Variovorax paradoxus B4: one gene and its partner. The protein of the gene in region 2 interacts with the protein of the main gene of each other region in a pairwise test. Links are inferred from orthologs where the notes say so. Each region holds a gene or a part of one and is shown on either strand. Other genes may lie near its edges. The genes, in order: VAPA_RS12760 and VAPA_RS02515.

Region 1 (10,334 bases), 2.2 Mb from region 2 along the record:
ATGAGCTCCATCAATTTCATCGGCGGCGAAAAAGGCGGTGTCGGCAAGTCGGTCACGGCGCGCGTGCTGGCGCAGTACTTCATCGACCACAGCAAGCCTTTCACGGGCTTCGACACCGACCGCTCGCACAGCTCCTTCACGCGCTTCTACGAAGGCTTTGCTTCCCCCATCGTGGTCGACAGCTTCGAGGGACTCGACACCGTGGTGAACGGCTTCGAGACGAACCCGCAGCAAAGCGTCATCGTCGACCTGGCGGCCCAGACGCTGGCGCCGCTGTCGCGCTGGATCAAGGAATCGGACCTGTTCGACGTGTTCGACGAACTGGGCGTGGCCGTGAACTTCTGGCACGTGCTGGACGACGGCAAGGACTCCACCGACCTGCTCGGCACGCTGATCGACACCTTCGGCAGCCGGCCCAACTACATCGTGGTGCAGAACTACGGCCGCGGCAGCGACTTCGGCATGCTGCTGGCGTCGCAGTCGCTCTCCAAGGCCACCGTGAACGGCGCCCGCGTGATCACGCTGCCGCGCCTGCACGAGGCGAGCATGCGCAAGATCGATGCGCAGAACACCAGTTTCTGGAAGGCCGTGAACGACCGCGAAGGACCTCATGCGCTCGGGCTACTGGAGCGCCAGCGCGTGAAGTCCTGGCTGGCGACCGCCTACGCGGCCTTCGATACCCTGCCGCTTTAGCGCGCCGGACGCCGGCGAAGCAGCAACACGAGCAACAGGATCGCCAGCACCACGAAGGCAATGAACGACCAGTTCGCCAGCGTCAGGCCGAACAGAGACCAGTCGACCTTCGAACAATCGCCGCCGCCGCGGAAGATCATCGGCAGCGCCCGCTTGAGCGGAAAGGTCTCGATCATTCCGTAGAGGTCGCGCCCGCAGGTCACGACCTCGGGCGGATTCCACTGGAGCCAGCTTTGCGCTGCCGCCGTGTAGGCGCCGCCGATGGCTGACACCAGCGCCAGCACACCGCCCGTCGCCTGCAGGCCGCGGCTCCTGAACACGCCGGCCAGCCCGGTGAAGAGCGCCACCAGCACCAGCGCATAGCGCTGCACGATGCACATGGGACAAGGCTCGAGGCCGACCACGTGCTGCAGGTAGAGCCCGAAGGCCAGCATCAGGACGCAGGCCAGGCAGATCAGCCCATACGCGCGGCGCGGCGCGCCGAAGTACCAATCGATCAAGGGGAAACCCAATCTTCTTCTACGAACACCCGGGCCTTGCGCGGCGTGGCGACAACCGTGTCGCCCTCCTGCAGGCCCAGTTCACGGAACTGTTGCGCAGGGAGTTGCGCCTCGATGATGGTTCCGGAGCCCGGATTATCTGGATTCGTTTCGGTGGGTTCAAGTTCCAGCCGCGCGATCGGGCCGACCACGATGGCGCGCGACAAGGTGGCCACGATGCCGGTTGCGCCGGCGGTGTAGCGCTCCACGGTAAGGTCGTGCGGCCGCACATAGGCCATGGCCTTGGCGTCGCGCGCGCCGCTGTGTTCGGGCGAGTCGAGTCGCATGCCGTCGAGCTGCACCGCGCCGTTGTCGGCCCGGCCATGGAACAGGTTCACGTCGCCCAGAAAGCCGTAGACGAAAGGGCTTGCGGGCTGGTCCCACACCTCTTGCGGGGAGCCGACCTGCTCGATGCGGCCCTTGTTGATGACCACCACGCGGTCGGCCACCTCGAGCGCCTCTTCCTGGTCGTGCGTGACGAAGATGGAGGTGACGTGCAGTTCGTCGTGCAGCCGGCGCAGCCAGCGGCGCAGCTCCTTGCGCACCTTGGCGTCGAGCGCGCCGAAGGGTTCGTCGAGCAGCAGCACCTTGGGTTCCACCGCCAGCGCACGCGCCAACGCGATGCGCTGGCGCTGTCCGCCGGAGAGCTGCGAAGGGTAGCGGTCGGCCAGCCAGTCGAGCTGCACCAGCTTGAGCAGGTCGGTCACCTTCTGCCTGATCTGCGCCTCACTCGGGCGCTCCTTGCGCGGCTTCACGCGCAGGCCGAAGGCCACGTTCTCGAACACCGTCATGTGGCGGAACAGCGCGTAGTGCTGGAACACGAAGCCCACCTGGCGTTCGCGCACGTGCACGTCGGTGGTGTCTTCGCCCGAAAAGAGAATGCTGCCCGTGTCGGCCGTTTCCAGCCCCGCGATGATGCGCAGCAGCGTGGTCTTGCCGCAGCCCGAGGGGCCGAGCAGCGCGACGAGCTCGCCCGACTCGACGTCGAGGTTCACGTTGTTCAGCGCCCGGAAGTCGCCGAACTGCTTGCTGATGTTGCGGATTTCGATGCTCATGGTCTTGTTCTTTCTCTCTCAGGCGGCCGAGGCTTGCGGCGGGCGCTCGGGCGGCAGTTCGGCGATGGCTTTCATTTCGCGTTCGTGGCGCCATTCGATGACCGACTTGATCACCAGCGTGACCAGCGCCAGGATGGCGAGTAGCGAGGCCACGGCAAAGGCCGCCACCGACTGGTACTCGTTGTAGAGCACTTCCACATGCAGCGGCATGGTGTTGGTCTGGCCGCGGATGTGGCCCGACACCACCGACACTGCGCCGAACTCGCCCATGGCGCGCGCGTTGCAGAGGATCACGCCGTACAGCAGGCCCCACTTGATGTTGGGCAAGGTCACGCGCCAGAAGGTCTGCCAGCCGGTCGCGCCGAGCACGATGGCAGCCTGCTCTTCGTCGGTGCCCTGCGCCTGCATCAGCGGCACGAGTTCGCGCGCAATGAACGGAAAGGTCACGAACACGGTCGCCAGCACGATGCCGGGCACCGCGAAGATGATCTTGATGTCGTGTTCGGCCAGCCACGGACCGAGCCAGCCCTGCGCGCCGAAGACCAGCACGTAGATCAGTCCCGCCACCACCGGCGACACCGCGAACGGCAGGTCCACCAGCGTGGTCAGGAAGGCCTTGCCGCGGAACTCGAACTTGGCGATGGCCCAGGCCGCGGCCACGCCGAACACCAGGTTCATCGGCACCGCGATGGCGGCCGTGATCAGCGTGAGGCGGATCGCGCTCCAGGCGTCGGGCTCCTTCAGCGCTTCGAGATAGGCGCCCAGGCCCTTGCGCAGGGCTTCCGTCGCCACGGCGGCCAGGGGCAGCACGAGGAACAGGAACATGAACGCGAGCGCAACGCCGATCAGCGTCCAGCGCACCCAGGCCGATTCGGTGGTGCCGGCCTGCGCGCGGCGGATGACTTTGGAAGGTGCACTCATCTCATGCTCCCGCGCGCTTGCGCTGCCAGGCCTGCAAGCCGTTGATGACCAGCAGCAGGAGGAATGAAATGACCAGCATCACCAGCGCGACCGCCGTGGCGCCCGCATAGTCGTACTGCTCCAGCTTGCCGATGATGATGAGCGGCGTGATCTCCGAGATCATCGGCATGTTGCCGGCAATGAAGATCACCGAGCCGTACTCGCCGATGGCACGGGCAAAGGCCATGGCAAAGCCGGTCAGCAACGCCGGCGCAATCGACGGGAAGATCACCTTCGTGAAGGTCTGAAGCCGCGTCGCGCCCAGCGAAGTGGCGGCTTCTTCGAGTTCCTTCTCGGCATCCTCGAGCACCGGTTGCACCGTGCGCACCACGAACGGCAGCCCGATGAAGATCAGCGCAATCACGATGCCCGCCGGCGTGAACGCCAGCTTGATGCCGTGCGGCTCGAGCAATTGCCCGATCCAGCCGTTGCCCGCGAGCAGCGCCGTGAGCGAGATGCCGGCCACCGCCGTCGGCAGCGCGAACGGCAGGTCGACCAGCGCATCGACGATGCGCTTGCCCGGAAACTTGTAGCGCACCAGCACCCAGGCCACGAGCAGGCCGAACACCGCGTTCACCACGGCTGCGATCAGCGAGGCGCCGAACGTGAGCCGGTACGAGGCCATCACGCGCGGCGCGCTCACGGCCACCCAGAACTGCTCCCAGCTCAGCGTGAAGGTCTTGAAGACCAGCGCCGAGAGCGGAATCAGCACGATCAGGCTCAGGTAAAGAATGGAGAAGCCGAGCGTTATGTGAAAGCCCGGCAGCACCCGCTTGGAACCCCCTGCCCGGTTCACATGCGAAAGCGGCGCTCCCGCGGACGGGAGCGCCGAAGAAACTGCGCCGCTCATTTACTTTGCGCCGGGCGTGTAGAGCTTGTCGAACTGGCCGCCGTCGTTGAAGTGCACCTTCTGCGCATCGCCGAGGCTGCCGAACAGTTCCTGCACCGTGAAAAGCTGCAGCGGCTTGAAGGTGGCGGCGTACTTCTTGAGCACGGCCTGCGAGCGCGGGCGCAGCGCATGCTTGGCCGCGATTTCCTGCGCCTCTTCGGAATAGAGCCAGTCAAGGTAGGCCTTGGCGAGTTCGCCGGTGCCCTTCTTCTTGGTGCTGCGCTCGACCACGGCCACCGGGTTCTCGGCCACGATGCTGATCGACGGGTAGACCGAATCGACCTTGCCCGTGCCGAACTCGCGGTCGATCGACACCACTTCGGATTCGAAGGTGATCAGCGCATCGCCGATGTTGCGCTGCAGGAAGGCGGTGGTCGCGTCGCGGCCGCCGCGTGCCAGCACCGGCACGTTCTTGAACAGCTTGCCGACGAACTCGGCCGCCTGGGCGTCGGTGCCGCCCTTCTTCTTGACGTAGCCCCAGGCCGCGAGATAGGCGTAGCGCCCGTTGCCGCCGGTCTTGGGGTTGACGATCACGACCTGCACGCCGGGCTTGACCAGGTCGTCCCAGTCCTTGATGCCCTTGGGGTTGCCGTTGCGCACCAGGAACAGCATGGTCGAGGTGGTGGGCGATGCGTTCTCGGGGAATTTCTTGTTCCAGTCCTTCGCGACCATGCCGGCATTGGCAAGAAAGTCGACGTCGGTGGAGGTGTTCATGGTCACCACGTCGGCATCGAGGCCGTCGGCCACCGCGCGCGCCTGGGCGCTGGAGCCGCCATGCGACTGGTCGATCTTCACGTCCTTGCCGGTGGTCTTCTTGTAGTTGGCCACGAACGCCGCGTTGTAGTCCTTGTAGAACTCGCGCGCCACGTCGTACGAGGCGTTCAGCAGCGTGGTGCCCTGGGCGAAGGCGCTGCTGCCGGCGAGTGCGGAAGACGCCAACGCGAGCACGGCGGCAAAGGTCTTGAATCTGGAAGTCATGTGGTTGCCAAGGTTTCTGAAAATTCACGGCCCGCTGGCCATGCAGCGGGCTCGTCGGTCAACGACTGGAGCAAGGCGAGGCCGAGCGGCCAGTCTCCATGTCCCGAATCGATGTTGATATGGCCCGCATTCTGCATGCGGACAAACTCACTGCCCCAGGCGCGGGAATAGGCGCCGGCCAGGCGGATCGGGCAATACGGGTCGTTGCTGCTCGCCACCACGATGCTGCGGTACGGCAGCGCCGCATACGGCACGGGCGCGAAGTCCGACAGCACGGCCCGGCGCTCCGGATCGGCCGGCGCCACCAGAAGCGCCCCGCGGATGCGTGCCGCCGCCTCCGCCGGCAGGTGCGCCGTGGCAATGCAGCCCAGGCTGTGCGCGGCAATCACCACCGGCCCGGGGCTTTCGAGCACCAGCCTGGCCAGCGTGGCCACCCAGGCCTCGCGCTTGGGCGATGCCCAGTCGTCCTGCACCACCCGCGCGGCACCCGGAATGCGCTCTTCCCACAGGCTCTGCCAATGGCCGGGCCCGGAGTCGCGCCAGCCGGGCACGATGATCACGCGAGTCTGCATGGCGACGCTGCCCTGCCCGCTTCTTACCTGTTCGGCTGCGGCGTGATGCGCAGGTAGGGCTTCACGGCCTTGAAGCCCTTGGGGAAGCGCTCGGCGAGCTCGGCCGGGTCCTGGATGCTCGGGATGATGACCACGTCGTCGCCGTCCTTCCAGTTCACGGGCGTGGCCACCTTGTGGCTGTCGGTGAGCTGCAGCGAGTCGATCACGCGCAGGATCTCGTCGAAATTGCGGCCGGTCGACGCCGGGTAAGTGATGGTCGCGCGGATCGCCTTCTTCGGATCGATGATGAAGACGCTGCGCACCGTGGCCGTGGCCGACGCGTTCGGGTGGATCAGGTCGTACAGGTCGGCCACCTTGCGGTCGTGGTCCGCAATGATCGGAAAGTTGACGGTGGTGTTCTGCGTCTCGTTGATGTCGCCGATCCACTCCTTGTGCCTGGTGGCCGGGTCGACGCTCAGCGCGATGGGCTTCACGCCGCGCTTGGCGAATTCGCCCGACAGCGCCGCCGTCTTGCCGAGCTCGGTGGTGCATACGGGCGTGAAATCGGCCGGGTGCGAGAAGAACACCACCCATGAATCGCCGGCCCATTGGTAGAAGTCGAGGGGACCTTCGCTGGAGTCCTGGGTGAAATTGGGGGCAGTGTCGCCGAGTCGCAGGGTCGCCATGGTCGCTCCTTGAATGGATGAGAGCCTGGGATTGTGCGAAGTGCGACTTCAATGCCAAACGAATATCTACTTGTTTGGTTATGGCATTTTTCGCATAAGGAGCAGCCAATCCATCCAGTCAGTACATGCCCGATTGGCTCCCGCTCATGTGCTCGGCCAGGAAGTCGATCAGCTGGCGAACCGCCGGCACCAGGGCGCGGCGCTGCGGAAAGACCATGTGCGCGATCACCGGCGCCGGCCCCCAGCCGGGCAGCACCTGCACGAGTCGGCCCGCCTCCACGTCGGCGCGGCACATGTAGCCCGGCAGCAGCGTCACGCCCACGCCCTCGAGCGCGACCAGCTGCAGCGTCGCCAGGTCGTCCGCCACGCAGCGCGGCGTGTGGACATGCACGTGGATCTCGCCGTTCGGCCCCTCGAGCCGCCATTCGCTGCGGCCTTCGCCGTTGGCCGACATGGCCGTCGTCGGCAGCCGCTCGAGGTCGGCCGGCGTGCGGACCGGGCCCAGGCGCTGCAGCAGTTCCGGCCGGGCCACGAGCACGGCGCGGCTGGTGCCCAGCACCTTGGCCACCAGCGTGGTGCTGTCCTCGATGGCGGGCCGCACGCGCAGCGCGATGTCGATCCCCTCTTCGATCAGGTCCACGGGCCGGTTCATGACGCGCAGGTCGACGCGCACCGCCGGGTAGCGCTCCATGAAGCGCGGCAGCAACTGCGCGAGCCCGCTGTGGGCGATGGTGATCGGGCAGCTCAGGCGGACCGTGCCGCAGGGATCGGTGTGCACCTGAGCCACCGCCTCGGTCGCAGCCTGGGCCGCGTCGCGCACGGCGGCCGAATGCCGCAGGAAGATCTCGCCCGCCGGCGTGAGCGACAGGCGCCGCGTGCTGCGCTGCATCAGCTGCACGCCGAGCCGCTCCTCCAGTTCGGCCACCCGGCGCGACAGGCGCGACTTGGGAATGCCGAGCGCGCGGCTGGCCGCGGCAAAGCCGCCGCGCTCTGCCACTTCGGCGAAGAAAACCATGTCGTTGAGGTCTTGCATGCGGCGATTGTCCCGCACATGGAACGATGTAGTCAAAATTTGGCTACTTATCGCTCACTCGCATCAAAAATAGAATTACGCCATCGCCGGCCACCTTTGAGCGCCGACCTCCACACGAAAGTGATCGACCATGAAGCTGCTCCACATCGACTCCAGCATCCTGAGTGCCAATTCGACCTCGCGCCTCCTCACGGCCGAGATCGTGGCGGCCTGGAAGGCCGCGCATCCCGACACCACGGTCGAGTACCTCGACCTCGCCGCCAACGCCCCGTCGCACTTCGGCGCCGATGCCCTGGGCATCAAGACCGGCGTGCAGGCCCAGCCGACCGAAGCCCAGCAGCGCGAAAACGCGCTCTCGGAAGCGCTCGTGAGCCAGTTCCTCGCTGCCGACGTCGTCGTGGTGGGCGCGCCGCTGTACAACTTCTCGGTCCCGACCCAGCTGAAGGCCTGGATCGACCGGCTCGCGCAGATCGGCCGCACCTTCAAGTACACCGACAAGGGCCCCGTGGGTCTGGCCGGCGGCAAGACCGTGATCGTGGCGTCCAGCCGCGGCGGCATCTACTCGACCACCGAAGGCGGCCAGGCCGCGGAACATCAGGAGAGCTACCTGAAGGTGGTTTTCGGCTTCTTCGGCATCACCGACGTGCGCTTCGTGCGTGCGGAAGGCCTTGCCATGGGCGACGCGCCCAAGGCCGCCGCGCTGGCCACGGCACGCGCCGACATCCGGGCGGCAACGGCCGAAGCCGCCAACCAGCAGGACGTGGCCCGGGCCGCCTGAGCCTCGGTTTCAGCCAAAAGAAATGCCGCCCCCCAGGGCGGCATTTTTCATGGGATTCGGCAGCCCCCCGGCGCGTCAGGCGGCCGCGTGGCTCTTGACCCAAGCCACGTACTTGTCCATCCACCCCTGCAGGAACTTCTTCGTGCCTTCAATGCCGATGTGGCCCTTGTCGTCGAACAGGCCATCCTTGGCCTGAAGGAACGCCTCCGGCTGCCCGAGCGTGGGGACATCGAGATACGCCAGCACAGTGCGCAGATGCTGCTGCGCCACCGCGGTACCGATGGCGCCCACCGAAATGCCCAGCACGCCCGCCGGCTTGCCAGCCCAGGCGTTCTGGCCATAGGGACGCGAAGCGTGATCGATGGCATTCTTCAGTACGCCGGGGAACGAACGGTTGTATTCGGGCGTGACGAACAACAAACCCTGGGCGGCCGCGATCTCGGTCTTGAGCCGCTTCACCGAAGGCGCCTGGTTGCCGTCGTCGTCCTGGTTGTACAGGGGCAGATCGTCGATGCGCAAATGCTCGAACGTGAAGTCCGACGGCGCGAGGTGGGCCAGCGCAAGGGCCAGCTTCTGGTTGTACGAATCCTTGCGAAGGCTGCCGACGATCACGGCAATTCGGGTCTGGCTCATGGGTGAAGCTCCTTTGAAGTAGGGAAACATGAACGGAAAGGAATGACCGGGACGATTATGCGAAGCGACCAAGACCTTTTCCCCAAAAGCTCTTCCGCCCCGCCCGCATTTTCGGCACGCCCAGCAGGTCAGCGCAATCGCGGGCATCATCGCCCGAGTCCTTTAGTCTCAGGAGCAATTCACAATGCGATTTCTGATGGTGGGTGCCGGTGCACTCGGTGGTTATTTCGGCGGTCGGCTGCTGGAGGCGGGACGCGACGTGACCTTTCTGCTGCGAGCGCGGCGCGCGGCACAGATCGCGACGACCGGACTGGTGGTGCAGAGCCCGTTCGGCAACCTGCAGCTGCCCTCGCCGCCCCACGTGCTGGCCGAGGACATCCAGGCGCCCTTCGACGTGGTCGTGGTCGGCAGCAAGGCCTACGACCTCGACTCGACCATGGATTCGTTCGCGCCGGCCGTCGGCCCGGACACGGTCATTCTTCCCCTGCTCAACGGCATGAAGCACATCGACCGCCTGGTCGATCGCTTTGGCAGCGAATGCGTTCTGGGCGGCCTGTGCATGATCTCCGCCACGCTGGACGACGAAGGCCGCGTGCTGCGCCTCAACGACATGCACGGCCTGAGCTTCGGCGAGCGCGCGGGCGGACGCTCGGCACGCGTCGATGCCATTGCCGCCCAGTTCGCCGGTGCAAAGTTCGACGCCACGCAGAGCGAGAACATCTCGCAGGACATGTGGGAGAAGTGGGTCTTCATCGCCTCGGCGGCGGGCCTCACGAGCCTGATGCGCGCGTCCATCGGCGACATCGCAAGCGCGGGCGGACAGGACGTGGCGCTCGCGATCTTCGACGAATGCTGCGCCATTGCCGCGCACAACGGCTTCGCGCCGCGACCGGCAGCCGTCGAGCGTGGCCGCGCCATCATGACGGCCGCAGGCTCCACGATGACGGCCTCCATGTACAAGGACATCGTGCGCGGGGCGCCGGTCGAGGCCGACCACATCGTCGGCGACCTGCTGGGCCGCGCGCCCACCGCCCCTTCGCCCGTGCCTTCGGTGCTGCGCACGGCCTACGTCCACCTGAAGGCCTACGAGGCGCGGCGCGCCCGCGAAGCGGCCTGAGGCCTTCTTCTCGATGACTGACGCCATCGCCTTCCTCCACACGGCGCAGGTTCATGTGCCGACCTTCGAGCGCCTCACCCGCGAGATCGCGCCGGAACTGGAGGTGCGCCACCTGGTGATGGAGGAACTGCTGCACGAAGCCCGCGCCGTGGGCATCGACAACCCGATGTTTGCAGCGCGTGTGCACGAGGCCATGCGCGAGGCCGCATCCGACGGTGCCGCCGTGGTGGCGTGCACCTGCTCGACCATCGGCGGCATCGCGGAAAAAACCGCCACGGGTGGCGCCTTCACGGCCCAGCGCATCGACCGCGCGATGGCCGACCGCGCCGTGCGCGCCGGCCCGCGCGTGCGGATTGCAGCGGCGCTCGAAAGCACGCTGGAGCCGACCACCGCGCTGGTTCTTTCGGCCGCCGCGCAGGCCG
Region 2 (10,405 bases):
GCCGGTGCGCATGCGCACGCGCGGCGGCGGCTCGATCTGGTCGGTGCCGTATCCGCAGGAGCTCAACGACATTCCGATGATCGTGGGACGCCTCATGGACGCCAGGGACTTCAGCGCGATGGTGGTCGACAACTTCGACGAGATGCTCGAGCAGTCGCGCGCGCAGCCGCTGGTGATGGGCCTCGCGCTGCATCCCTACATCGTGGGGCAGCCCTATCGGCTGCGCCACCTGCGCACGGCGCTGGCGCACCTGGCACGCGCGCGCGACCGCGGCGACATCTGGCTCACCACGCCGGGTGCGATCGCATCCCACATGCAGCGGCTCGCGGCGGACCGGCCCGCGGACTTTGCATAGGCCCCGGCACGCGCTGCACGCGCTCGATAATGGGCGGGTTCCCTCATCGCCTGCGCCATGCCCCGCTCATCCCCGCCATCCAAGCCCGCCATTGCGCCGCGCCCCGCCCGGCGCAAGCTGCCGCCCACCGACGGTGCCGCGACGAAGAGCGACGACCACAGCGACATCGAGGAGCGCATCTACCGCTCGGTCTTCGAAGGCGTGACCAACCAGCGCCTCGCGCCCGGCACCAAGCTGCCGGAGGCATCGCTGTGCGAGCTGTTCGGCGTCAGCCGCGCGCTGGTGCGCAAGGTGCTCCAGCGGCTCGCGCACGATCACATCGTGGAACTGCGGCCGAACCGCGGTGCCATCGTGGCCATGCCTTCGCCCGAGGAAACGCGGCAGATCTTCGAGGCGCGCCGCGCGCTCGAGGCCGCGCTGGTGCGCATGGCCGTGCGCAACGCCACGCGCGCCGAAATCGCCGAACTGCGGCGCCACCTGAAGGAAGAGCATGCGGCGATGCACCGCTACGCGCAGCCCGAGTGGGCGCGCCTGGCCAGCACCTTTCACCTGCGCGTGGCGAAGCTCGCACGCAATCCGATCCTGGAGCGCTACCTGACCGAACTCATGTCGCGCTGCTCGCTGATCGTGGCGCTCTACGAACCGCCCGGCAATGCATCGTGCGAACACGGCGAGCATGCGGACGTGGTCGATGCCATTGCGCGCGGCGATGCGGACGAGGCCGTGCGTCTGATGGAAGAGCACCTGCTGGTGCTTGAGAAGAACATCGCCCTCGACAGGCCCGCCTCGCAGCGCAGCCTGGGGCAGATGCTGGGACTGGGCTGAGGCGGGCGGCCGCGCGAGGCCGCGCGGGCCGCCGCCGGTCAGATCTCGATCTTGGAGCCCAGCTCCACCACCGCGTTGTTCGGCAACCCCAGGAACGCGGCCGCGCCGCTCGCGTTGTGGTGCATCTGCGCGAACAGCTTCTCGCGCCACGGCGCCATGCCGCTGCCCAGCGTGGGAATGACGACGTCGCGCGAGAGGAAGTAGCTCGTCGTCATGGGCTCGAGCTGGCAACCGCGCAGGCGCGCATTGTCGAGCGCGCGCGGCAGGTCGACATCGTTCTTGAAGCCGTAGTGCACGATGACCTGCCAGCAATGATGGCCGAGCGCCTCGATCTCGATGCGCTTGTCCATCGGTATCCAGGGCACCTCGTGGTTGCGCACCGTCACGAACAGGTTCTGCTCGTGCAGCACCTTGTTGTGCTTCAGGTTGTGCAGCAGCGCGTTGGGCACCACGCCGGGTTCCGCGGTGAGGAACACCGCCGTGCCGTCCACGCGCGCGGGCGGGCTCTCGAACACCGAATCGAGGAACGCCTTCAGCTCGATCGCATCGGCACGCTGCACCTCGCCCATCAGGCGGCGGCCTTCCTTCCAGGTGATCATCAGGGTGAACACGGCGCCGCCGATCACCAGCGGGAACCAGCCGCCCTCGAACAGCTTGAGCAGGTTCGAAGCGAAGAACAGGAAGTCGACCACGAAGAACACCGCGGTCGACGCAATGCACAGCGCCAGCGGCAGCTTCCAGGCGTAGCGGATCACGAAGAAGGTCAGCACCGTGGTGATGAGCATGTCGGTGGTCACCGCGATGCCATAGGCCGCGGCCAGGCTGCTCGACGAGCGGAACATGACGACCGCGAGCACGATGGCCACGAACAGCCCCCAGTTGACCAGCGGAATGTAGATCTGCCCCGCCGCGCGCACGCTCGTGTGCTCGATGTTCAGGCGCGGCAGGTAGCCCAGCTGGATGACCTGGCGCGTGACGCTGAAGGCCCCCGTGATGAGCGCCTGGGACGCGATGACCGTGGCCGCCGTGGCCAGCAGCACCAGCGGAATGAGCGCCCATTCGGGCGCCATCATGAAGAAGGGGTTCTTCACGGCCTCGGGATTCTCGAGCAGCAGCGCGCCCTGGCCGAAGTAGTTGAGCGTGAGCGCCGGCATGACGACCGTGAACCAGGCCACGCGGATCGGCCGCTTGCCGAAGTGGCCGAGGTCGGCGTACAGCGCCTCGGCGCCCGTCACGCACAGCACCGTGGCGCCCAGCAGAATGAAGCTGGTGCCCGGGTTGTTCCATATGAACTTCAGCGCGAACCAGGGGTTCAGCGCCTTGAGGATTTCGGGGTGGTGAACGATCTGCGACACGCCGAGCACCGCAATGGCGATGAACCATGTCAGCGTGATCGGCCCGAAGAACTTGCCGATGCCGGCCGTGCCGCGTTTTTGCACCACGAAGAGGCCGAACAGCACCACCAGCGTGACCGGCAGCACATAGTGCTTGAAGTGGGGCGACACCACTTCGAGGCCTTCGACCGCGGAAAGCACCGAGATGGCCGGCGTGATGACGCCGTCGCCATAGAAGAGCGAAGTGCCGAAGATGCCCACCAGCAGCAGCACATGGCGCAGCCTGGGCTTGTCGGCCACGGCCTGCGAGGCCAGCGCCAGCATGGCGACCAGGCCCCCCTCGCCTTCGTTGTCGGCCCGCAGCACCAGCACCACGTACTTGATCGACACGATGACGGTGAGCGTCCAGAAGAACATCGAAAGGATGCCGTAGACGTTTTCGACAGTGAACGGCACATGGCCGTGGCCGAACACTTCCTTGACTGCATACAGCACGCTGGTGCCGATGTCGCCATAGACGACACCGATGGTGCCGATGATCAAGGCGGCGGCGGAAGAGGATTTGGGAGGTGACACGAAGTCGATGGGAAAAAGGGAGGCTGCCAGCGCGTAACCAGACGTCACGCGCACCGGGATGCCGCCGCGGTGGAATTTCCAGCCGCCGCGCGCACCCCTCCGCCCTTTTGTTTCCTTTGCTGTGGGGCCGCTATTTTGCCGCCGGCCGACGCCTTCGCAAGCCGCCCCGGAAAATCATTCGTAGATTTCGGCGTCCGGATCGGTGGCTTCCAGCTCGTAGCTCGCAGCCACCATGGCCAGGCGGCCCACCACGCCATACATGTAGAAGCGGTTCGGGGCACTCGCGCCGGGCTTGGCGCCTGGCTGCGGCAAGTGCGCGCTTTCGGAGAAAGCCAGCGGCACGAAGCTCGCGCCCGGAAGCTTGAGGTTCTCGTCGGGGGCGCGCTCGGCATGCACGCGGTAGAAGCCGCCCACCACGTAGCGGTCCATCATGTAGACCACCGGCTCGGCCACGCCGTTGTGCACGCGCTCGTTGGTCAGCACGCCTTCCTGCACGATCACCTCGCGGGGCTCGCGCAGTTCCCTGGCGGCCGCGGCCGCCTTGCTGCCCGCGGAGGCGCCGCGCGACTTGCCGACAAGGCCCTCGACTTCCTTTGCATCGCGCACGGTGATGACGCCCGGGCCATCCCCGCCGACATGGCCCTTGACGACGACGAAGGGCTTCTCGTTGATGCCGTATTCCTTGTACTTGCGGCGCACCTTGGTCAGCACCGCTTCCACGTGGCTGGTCAGCACGTCGATGCCGCGGCCTTCGGCAAAATCGACGCCGTCGGCGCGCGCATAGATCGGGTTGATGAGCCAGGGATCGATGCCAAGCAGCTTGCCGAAGCGCTTGGACAGCTCTTCGTAGCTGTGCAGGTGATTGCTCTTGCGCCGCACCGACCAGCCCGCGTGCAGCGGCGGCAGCAGGTACTGCTCGTGCAGGTCTTCCAGGATGCCCGGGGTGCCGGCCGCCAACTCGTTGTTGAGCAGGATGGTGCAGGGGTCGAAATTCTTGAGCCCGAGGCGGCGCTTGCTGCGCACCACGGGCTCCAGGCACACGGTTTCACCGTTGGGCAGCTCGATCTTCTTGGGCGACTTGATGGCCGGATCGATCGAACCCACGCGCACGTTGAGTCCCGCCATGTGGAAGATCCGCACCAGCTGGGCGACGTTGGCGAGGTAGAAGGTGTTCTTCGAGTGGTTCTCGGGAATGACCAGCAGGTTGCGCGCTTCCGGGCAGATCTTCTCGATGGCGGCCTGCGCGGCCTGCACCGCCAGCGGCAGCATCTCCTTGGTGAGATTGTTCCAGCCGCCGGGGAAGAGATTGGTGTCGACCGGCGCCAGCTTGAAGCCCGCGTTGCGGATGTCGACCGCGCTGTAGAACGGCGGCGTGTGCTCCATCCATTCGAGCCGGAACCAGCGCTCGATGGCGGGCGTCGAGTCGAGTACCCGCTGCTCCAGTTCGTTGATCGGGCCGGTCAGGGCGGTGACGAGATGCGGAACCATGCGGCGGCCTTATTGGATTTGTACTTGAAGGTAGAGCGGAATTGTAGGATTTGGGGGTGGCCGCCCCAATGACAAGACTACGTAGAGCGGACTTGGTTCAGTCCGCCCGCCTCCGGCGCATCAGCTGCGGACTTCGCCCTGCCCGAGCACCACGTACTTGAGCGAGGTCAGCCCCTCGATGCCGACCGGCCCGCGCGCATGGAATTTGTCGGTGCTGATGCCGATCTCCGCTCCCAGGCCAAACTCGAAACCATCCGCGAAGCGTGTGCTCGCATTGACCATGACGCTGGCCGAATCGACCTCGCGCAGGAAACGCTGCGCATGCACATGGTCGCGCGTGACGATGGCGTCGGTGTGGTGGCTCGAGTAGCGGTTGATGTGCGCAATGGCCTCGTCGACCCCTGCGACCACCTTGATGCTGATCACGGCGGCAAGGTATTCCTCGGACCAGTCGGCCTCGACCGCATCGACGACTCTTGCGCCCGAGCCAGCCAATGCATCGTCGGCGCGCAGAATGCGGGCCGCCACCGGGTCGCAGCGCATTTCGACGCCCTTGGCCGCGAAGATGGCGGCGATCCGGGGCAGGAAATCCTCCGCCACCGCGGCCGACACCAGAAGGCCTTCGGCCGCGTTGCAGGGGCTGTATTTCTGGGTCTTGGCGTTGTCGACGATGCGCAGCGCCATCTCGAACTCGGCCGTATCGTCCACGTAGACGTGGCAGTTGCCGTCGAGGTGCTTGATGACCGGCACCTTGGCATCGCGGCTGATGCGCTCGATCAGGCCCTTGCCGCCGCGCGGGATGATCACGTCCACGAACTCGGGCATGGCGATCAGCTGGCCCACGGCTTCGCGGTCGGTGGTCTGCACCAGCTGCACCGCCTCGACCGGCAGGCCGGCCTCGGCCAGCGCCCCGGACACCAGCAGCGCCAGCGCCTTGTTCGACTCGATGGCTTCGGAGCCGCCGCGCAGGATGGCGGCGTTGCCGCTCTTGATGGCCAGGCTCGCGGCCTCGATGGTCACGTTGGGGCGGCTCTCGTAGATCATGCCGAAGACGCCGATCGGCACGCGCATCTGGCCCACGCGGATGCCGCTGGGCTGCTGCTTCATGCCGATGATTTCGCCGATCACATCGGCCATGCCGGCGAGTTGCTCGCAACCCAGCGCCACGGTCTCGATGACCTTGGGCGTGAGCTTGAGGCGGTCGACCATCGGCGCCGAAAGCCCGGCGGCCGTGGCGCGCGCCAAGTCCTTCTCGTTGGCCTCGGCCAAGGCGGGGCCGGCTTCGCGCAGGCGCTTGGCCAGGGCCTTCAATGCTCTGTTTTTGGTAGCTGCATCCGCACGGGCCATGAGGAATGCGGCGGTTTTTGCCTGCAGGCCGAGGGTCTGCATGTGCTCGCTGACGTTGAACGCGTTCATCGCTGCATTTTCCTGCATTTGGATCAACCCCAGGCTTCGCGCACTTGCCGTGTTGTCCCCTCTCCCTCCGGGAGAGGGCCAGGGTGAGGGCCGGGGCACTCGCAAACGCGCGATGCGATGAGGGCCGCCGGCCCTCACCCCAACCCTCTCCCGGAGGGAGAGGGAGCAAGAGCAGCGCTGCTGCAGGCGCGGCACAGCATCAGCGCCAGGCGCTGCAGGGCCTGCCAGCCGCTGGCGGGCCAGTCGGGCTGCTTCAGCCCCTTGCAGATGCCATCCACCACATGGGCCGCGCGCAGCAGCCGGGCCAGCATGCGGTCGTCGAGCCGGGGCAGCACGCGCTCGAAGGCGCGCTCGCGCGGGCCCCAGATGCGGTTCTCGCGCAGGGCCATGGGCAGCGGCCGGCCCGCGGCCATGGCGTCCTTCACGCGCTTGAGCGCGCGGATGTCCTCGGCGATCGTGTAGTGCACCAGCACCTCGGCCTCGCCTTCGGCCTGCAGGCCGTCGAGCATGCGCGCCACGCGCTGCGGGTTGCCGGCCAGCACGGCCTCGGAGAGCTTGAACACGTCGTAGCGCGCCACGTTGTTGACCGCGCCTTCGACCTGCTCCCAGCTCAGCTCGCCCGCCGGATGCAGCAGGGCGAGCTTCTGGATTTCCTGGTGCGCGGCGAGCAGGTTGCCCTCGACGCGGTCGGCAAAGAACTGCAGCGTGCGCTGGCCTTCGTCGCCGGGCATCACGCGCTGGCCCTGCAGGCCCAGGCGCTGCGCGATCCACTGCGGCAGCGCGGCGCGTTCGATCGGATCGACCTGCAGGCTCACGCCGTTGTTCTCGAGCGCCGAGAACCAGGCGCCGGTGCGCGTGGCCTTGTCGAGCCGCGGCAGCATCACCAGCGTGAGCGTGCTGTCGTTGTCCCGCGCGGCCTCGGCCAGCTGCTGCAGCGCCGTGCTGCCGTCCTTGCCGGGCTTGCCCGAGGGAATGCGGATCTCGACGATCTGCTTGTCGGCGAACAGCGAGAGCGAGCCGCCCGCCGCAAGCACCGCGCTCCAGTCGAAGTGCGCGCCGGCCACGGTGTACGAGCTGCGCTCCGTATAGCCCGCCACGCGTGCCGCGGTGCGGATGGCGTCCGCCGCCTCCTGCGCGAGCAGCGGCTCGTCGCCGTGGATCGTGTAGAGGGACTTCAGCCCCTTCTGCAGATGGGAGCCCAGTTGGGCGCTGGCAAGTTGCATGGAATGTGCGGCAGGCGCGCTCGTGCCGCCTAGAGTTCCTTGACGGCCGCGAGGCGGCGCATCAGCTGCTGTGCAATGTCGGCCTGCATGTCCCGGTACAGCAGTTCGGCCTCGCCTTCCTTGGCGAGCGCGTTGGTCTCGTTGAAGCTCAGGTCGCGCGTCTGCGACACCTCGGTGGGCGCCAGCAGCATCTTGCCGCCCGGCGTGCGCAGGCTGAAGCGAACGCGCAATTGCAGTTGCAGCTCCCGCAGCAGGCCCGCCGAATTGGTCGAGATCACGATGCGGTCGCGGTTTTCGCCCAGGATCTCGAGGATCGCGTCGGCGCTCTGTGCCTGCTCGGGCGGCACCAGCGTCACGGTGCCGGCGGCACGCATTTCGCGCCGCAGACGGTTGATCAGCTCCGAATTGCCCGACACCGACAGCGTCTTGAACGCAAACACCGGCGCCTTGCGCAGTTCGAACCCGCAGCCGGCCAGCCCCAGGCTGGCGCCCGCCGCGGCAAGACCCAGAAGAAAGCCGCGGCGCGGCAGCGAGGCGTTGCGATTGTTCATGCTTCTATCGTTCGTTCAAATGACCACGTTGACCAGCCGGCCGGGAACCACGATGACGCGCTTGGCCGGCGCGCCTTCGGCGAACTTGGCGAAGTCGTCGCAGGAAAGCGCGAGCGCTTCGATCTCGGCCTTGGAAGCGCCGGCCGGCACGCGCAGCGCGCCGCGCAGCTTGCCGTTGACCTGGAGCATGAGCTCGATCTCGTCCTGCTCCAGCGCGCCCACGTCGACCACGGGCCAGGGCGCGTCGAGCAGGTCGCCCAGTTCCTTGTCGTAGCCGAGCTGCTGCCAGAGCTGGTGCGCGATGTGCGGCGTGGCCGGATACAGGCAGCGCAGCAGGATGCCGAAGCCTTCGCGCAGCGCGGCCGTATCGCCGGCGCTGCCGTCGGGCTTGAAGCCTTCCAGCGCATTGAGCAGCTTCATCGCGCCCGACACCACCGTGTTGTATTGCATGCGCTGGTAGTCGTAGTCGACCTGGCGCAGCACGGTGTGCACCTCGCGGCGCAATGCCTGCGCGTTCTTGCCGCAGGCCTGGCCGCCGGCCGCCGCGGGCTGCGCGTCGGCCTGCGCCACGCCGAAGTTCCAGACCCGGCGCAGGAACCGGTAGCTGCCTTCGACGGCTGCGTCGTTCCACTCGAGCGTGGCTTCGGGCGGTGCGGTGAACATGGTGTACAGGCGCGCGGTGTCGGCGCCGTACTTCTCGATCAGGTCCTGCGGGTCGACGCCGTTGCGCTCGCTCTTGCCCATCTTGCCGACGCCGCCGTATTCGACCTTGGTGCCGTCCGCGGTGGTGCCGCCGACGATGCGGCCCTGCGCGTCGAGCGTGGGCGTGACCTCCAGCGGCGGGTGGTAGTTCTTGCCGCCCCTCTCGTCACGGTGGTAGTAGATGTGGTTGAGCACCATGCCCTGCGTGAGCAGCTTGCTGAAGGGCTCGTCGACCTTCACCAGGCCCAGGTCGCGCATCACCTTGGTCCAGAAGCGCGCGTACAGCAGGTGAAGAATCGCATGCTCGATGCCGCCGATGTACTGGTCCATCGGCATCCAGTAGTCGGCGCCCTCGGCGACCATGGCCTGGTCGTTCTTCGGGTCGCAGTAGCGCATGAAGTACCACGAGCTGTCGACGAAGGTGTCCATGGTGTCGGTCTCGCGCCGCGCGGGCTTGCCACAGACGGGACACACCACGCCGGCGTGGAAGCCTTCGTGCTTGGCGAGCGGGTTGCCCGAGCCGTCGGGTACGCAGTCGGTCGGCAGCACCACGGGCAGGTCCTTCTCGGGGACCGGCACCGCACCGTGCTCGTCGCAATGGATGATGGGGATCGGCGTGCCCCAGTAGCGCTGGCGGCTCACGCCCCAGTCGCGCAGGCGCCAGGTGGTCTGCATCTCGCCCAGGCCCTTCTGGCCGAGCGCATGCGCCACGGCGGCCACCGCCTCCTTGTAGGTCATGCCGCTGAAGTTGTCGGAGTTGATGGTCACGCCGCGCTGCTTGTCGGCGTACCAGTCCTGCCACCTGTGATAGTCGAAGTGCGGCTCGTCGTCGACCAGCACCACCTGGATGATCTCGATGCCGTACTTGTTGGCAAAGGCGAAGTCGCGCTCGTCGTGCGCGGGCACGCCCATCACGGCGCCGTCGCCATAGTTGATGAGCACGTAGTTGCCCACCCACACCGGCACCTGCTCGTCGGTGATCGGATGCTTGACGGTCAGGCCCGTGGGCACGCCCTTCTTCTCCTGCGTGGCGAGTTCGGCCTCGGTGGTGCCGCCGGCCTTGCACTCCTCGATGAAGGCCGCGACCTTCGGATTGAGCGTGGCGGCGTGCGCGGCCAGCGGATGCTCGGGCGCCACGGCGCAGAAGGTCACGCCCATGATGGTGTCGGCGCGCGTGGTGAACACGTACATGCGCCCGTCCTGGATCAGCTTGCCGCTCGCGTCCTGGATGTCGTGCGTGAAGGCGAAGCGCACGCCCTCGCTCTTGCCGATCCAGTTCTCCTGCATCAGCTTGACGCGCTCGGGCCAGCCCGGCAGCTTGTGCTGGGTGTGCTCGAGCAGTTCTTCGGCGTAGTCGCTGATCTTCAGGTAGTAGCCCGGGATCTCGCGGCGCTCGACCGTGGCGCCGGTGCGCCAGCCCTTGCCGTCGATCACCTGCTCGTTGGCCAGCACGGTCTGGTCGACCGGGTCCCAGTTGACGACCTGGGTCTTGCGGTAGGCAATGCCCTTTTCGAGCATCTTGAGGAACAGCCACTGGTTCCACTTGTAGTACGAGGGATCGCAGGTGGCGATCTCGCGGCTCCAGTCGATCGCCAGGCCCATGGCCTGGAGCTGGCCGCGCATGTAGTCGATGTTCTCGTAGGTCCACTTGGCCGGGGGCACGCCGTTCTTCAGCGCCGCGTTCTCGGCCGGCAGGCCGAAGGCGTCCCAGCCCATGGGCATCAGCACGTTGTAGCCGCTCATGCGCAGGTAGCGCGTGAGCATGTCGTTGATGGTGTAGTTGCGCACGTGGCCCATGTGCAGCTTGCCGCTGGGGTACGGCAGCATCGAGCAGGCGTAGTACTTTTTGCGGCTCGCGTCCTCGGTGACGCGGTAGGCATCGGCGGCGCTCCATTGCGCCTGGGCAGCGGACTCGACGTCGCTGGGTTTGTAGCT

The links.
Region 1: the proteins of VAPA_RS02515 (region 2) and VAPA_RS12760 interact in binary tests that used the Escherichia coli proteins (3 or more experiments, as listed by UniProt). The link is inferred for Variovorax paradoxus B4 from one-to-one orthologs.

The regions. Positions count from the first base shown.
Region 1 is NC_022247.1:2,738,003-2,748,336, reverse strand. What follows is about bases 239-3,156. They hold VAPA_RS12760 (sulfate/molybdate ABC transporter ATP-binding protein), read right to left. Parts: upstream 2,288-3,156; coding sequence 1,190-2,287; downstream 239-1,189. Other genes in these bases: cysW (sulfate ABC transporter permease subunit CysW), read right to left, coding at 2,306-3,156; VAPA_RS12765 (disulfide bond formation protein B), read right to left, coding at 690-1,193; VAPA_RS12770 (P-loop NTPase family protein), read left to right, coding at 239-693. Outside these bases: more of VAPA_RS12770, read left to right, coding at 1-238; more of cysW, read right to left, coding at 3,157-3,208; sulfate ABC transporter permease subunit CysT, read right to left, coding at 3,210-4,097; VAPA_RS12745 (sulfate ABC transporter substrate-binding protein), read right to left, coding at 4,098-5,114; VAPA_RS12740 (RBBP9/YdeN family alpha/beta hydrolase), read right to left, coding at 5,111-5,686; VAPA_RS12735 (peroxiredoxin), read right to left, coding at 5,710-6,351; VAPA_RS12730 (LysR family transcriptional regulator), read right to left, coding at 6,470-7,384; VAPA_RS12725 (FMN-dependent NADH-azoreductase), read left to right, coding at 7,515-8,162; VAPA_RS12720 (NADPH-dependent FMN reductase), read right to left, coding at 8,238-8,795; panE (2-dehydropantoate 2-reductase), read left to right, coding at 8,980-9,912; VAPA_RS12710 (hypothetical protein), read left to right, coding at 9,926-10,334. UniProt on the Escherichia coli protein: Part of the ABC transporter complex CysAWTP involved in sulfate/thiosulfate import. Responsible for energy coupling to the transport system.
Region 2 is NC_022247.1:543,831-554,235, reverse strand. What follows is about bases 3,847-6,835. They hold VAPA_RS02515 (glutamate-5-semialdehyde dehydrogenase), read right to left. Parts: upstream 5,995-6,835; coding sequence 4,699-5,994; downstream 3,847-4,698. Other genes in these bases: holA (DNA polymerase III subunit delta), read right to left, coding at 6,129-6,835; gshA (glutamate--cysteine ligase), read right to left, coding at 3,847-4,578. Also shown: VAPA_RS02535 (polysaccharide deacetylase family protein), read left to right, coding at 1-355; VAPA_RS02530 (GntR family transcriptional regulator), read left to right, coding at 413-1,180; VAPA_RS02525 (potassium transporter Kup), read right to left, coding at 1,219-3,090; more of gshA, read right to left, coding at 3,265-3,846; more of holA, read right to left, coding at 6,836-7,217; VAPA_RS02505 (LPS-assembly lipoprotein LptE), read right to left, coding at 7,247-7,768; leuS (leucine--tRNA ligase), read right to left, coding at 7,784-10,405. UniProt on the Escherichia coli protein: Catalyzes the NADPH-dependent reduction of L-glutamate 5-phosphate into L-glutamate 5-semialdehyde and phosphate. The product spontaneously undergoes cyclization to form 1-pyrroline-5-carboxylate.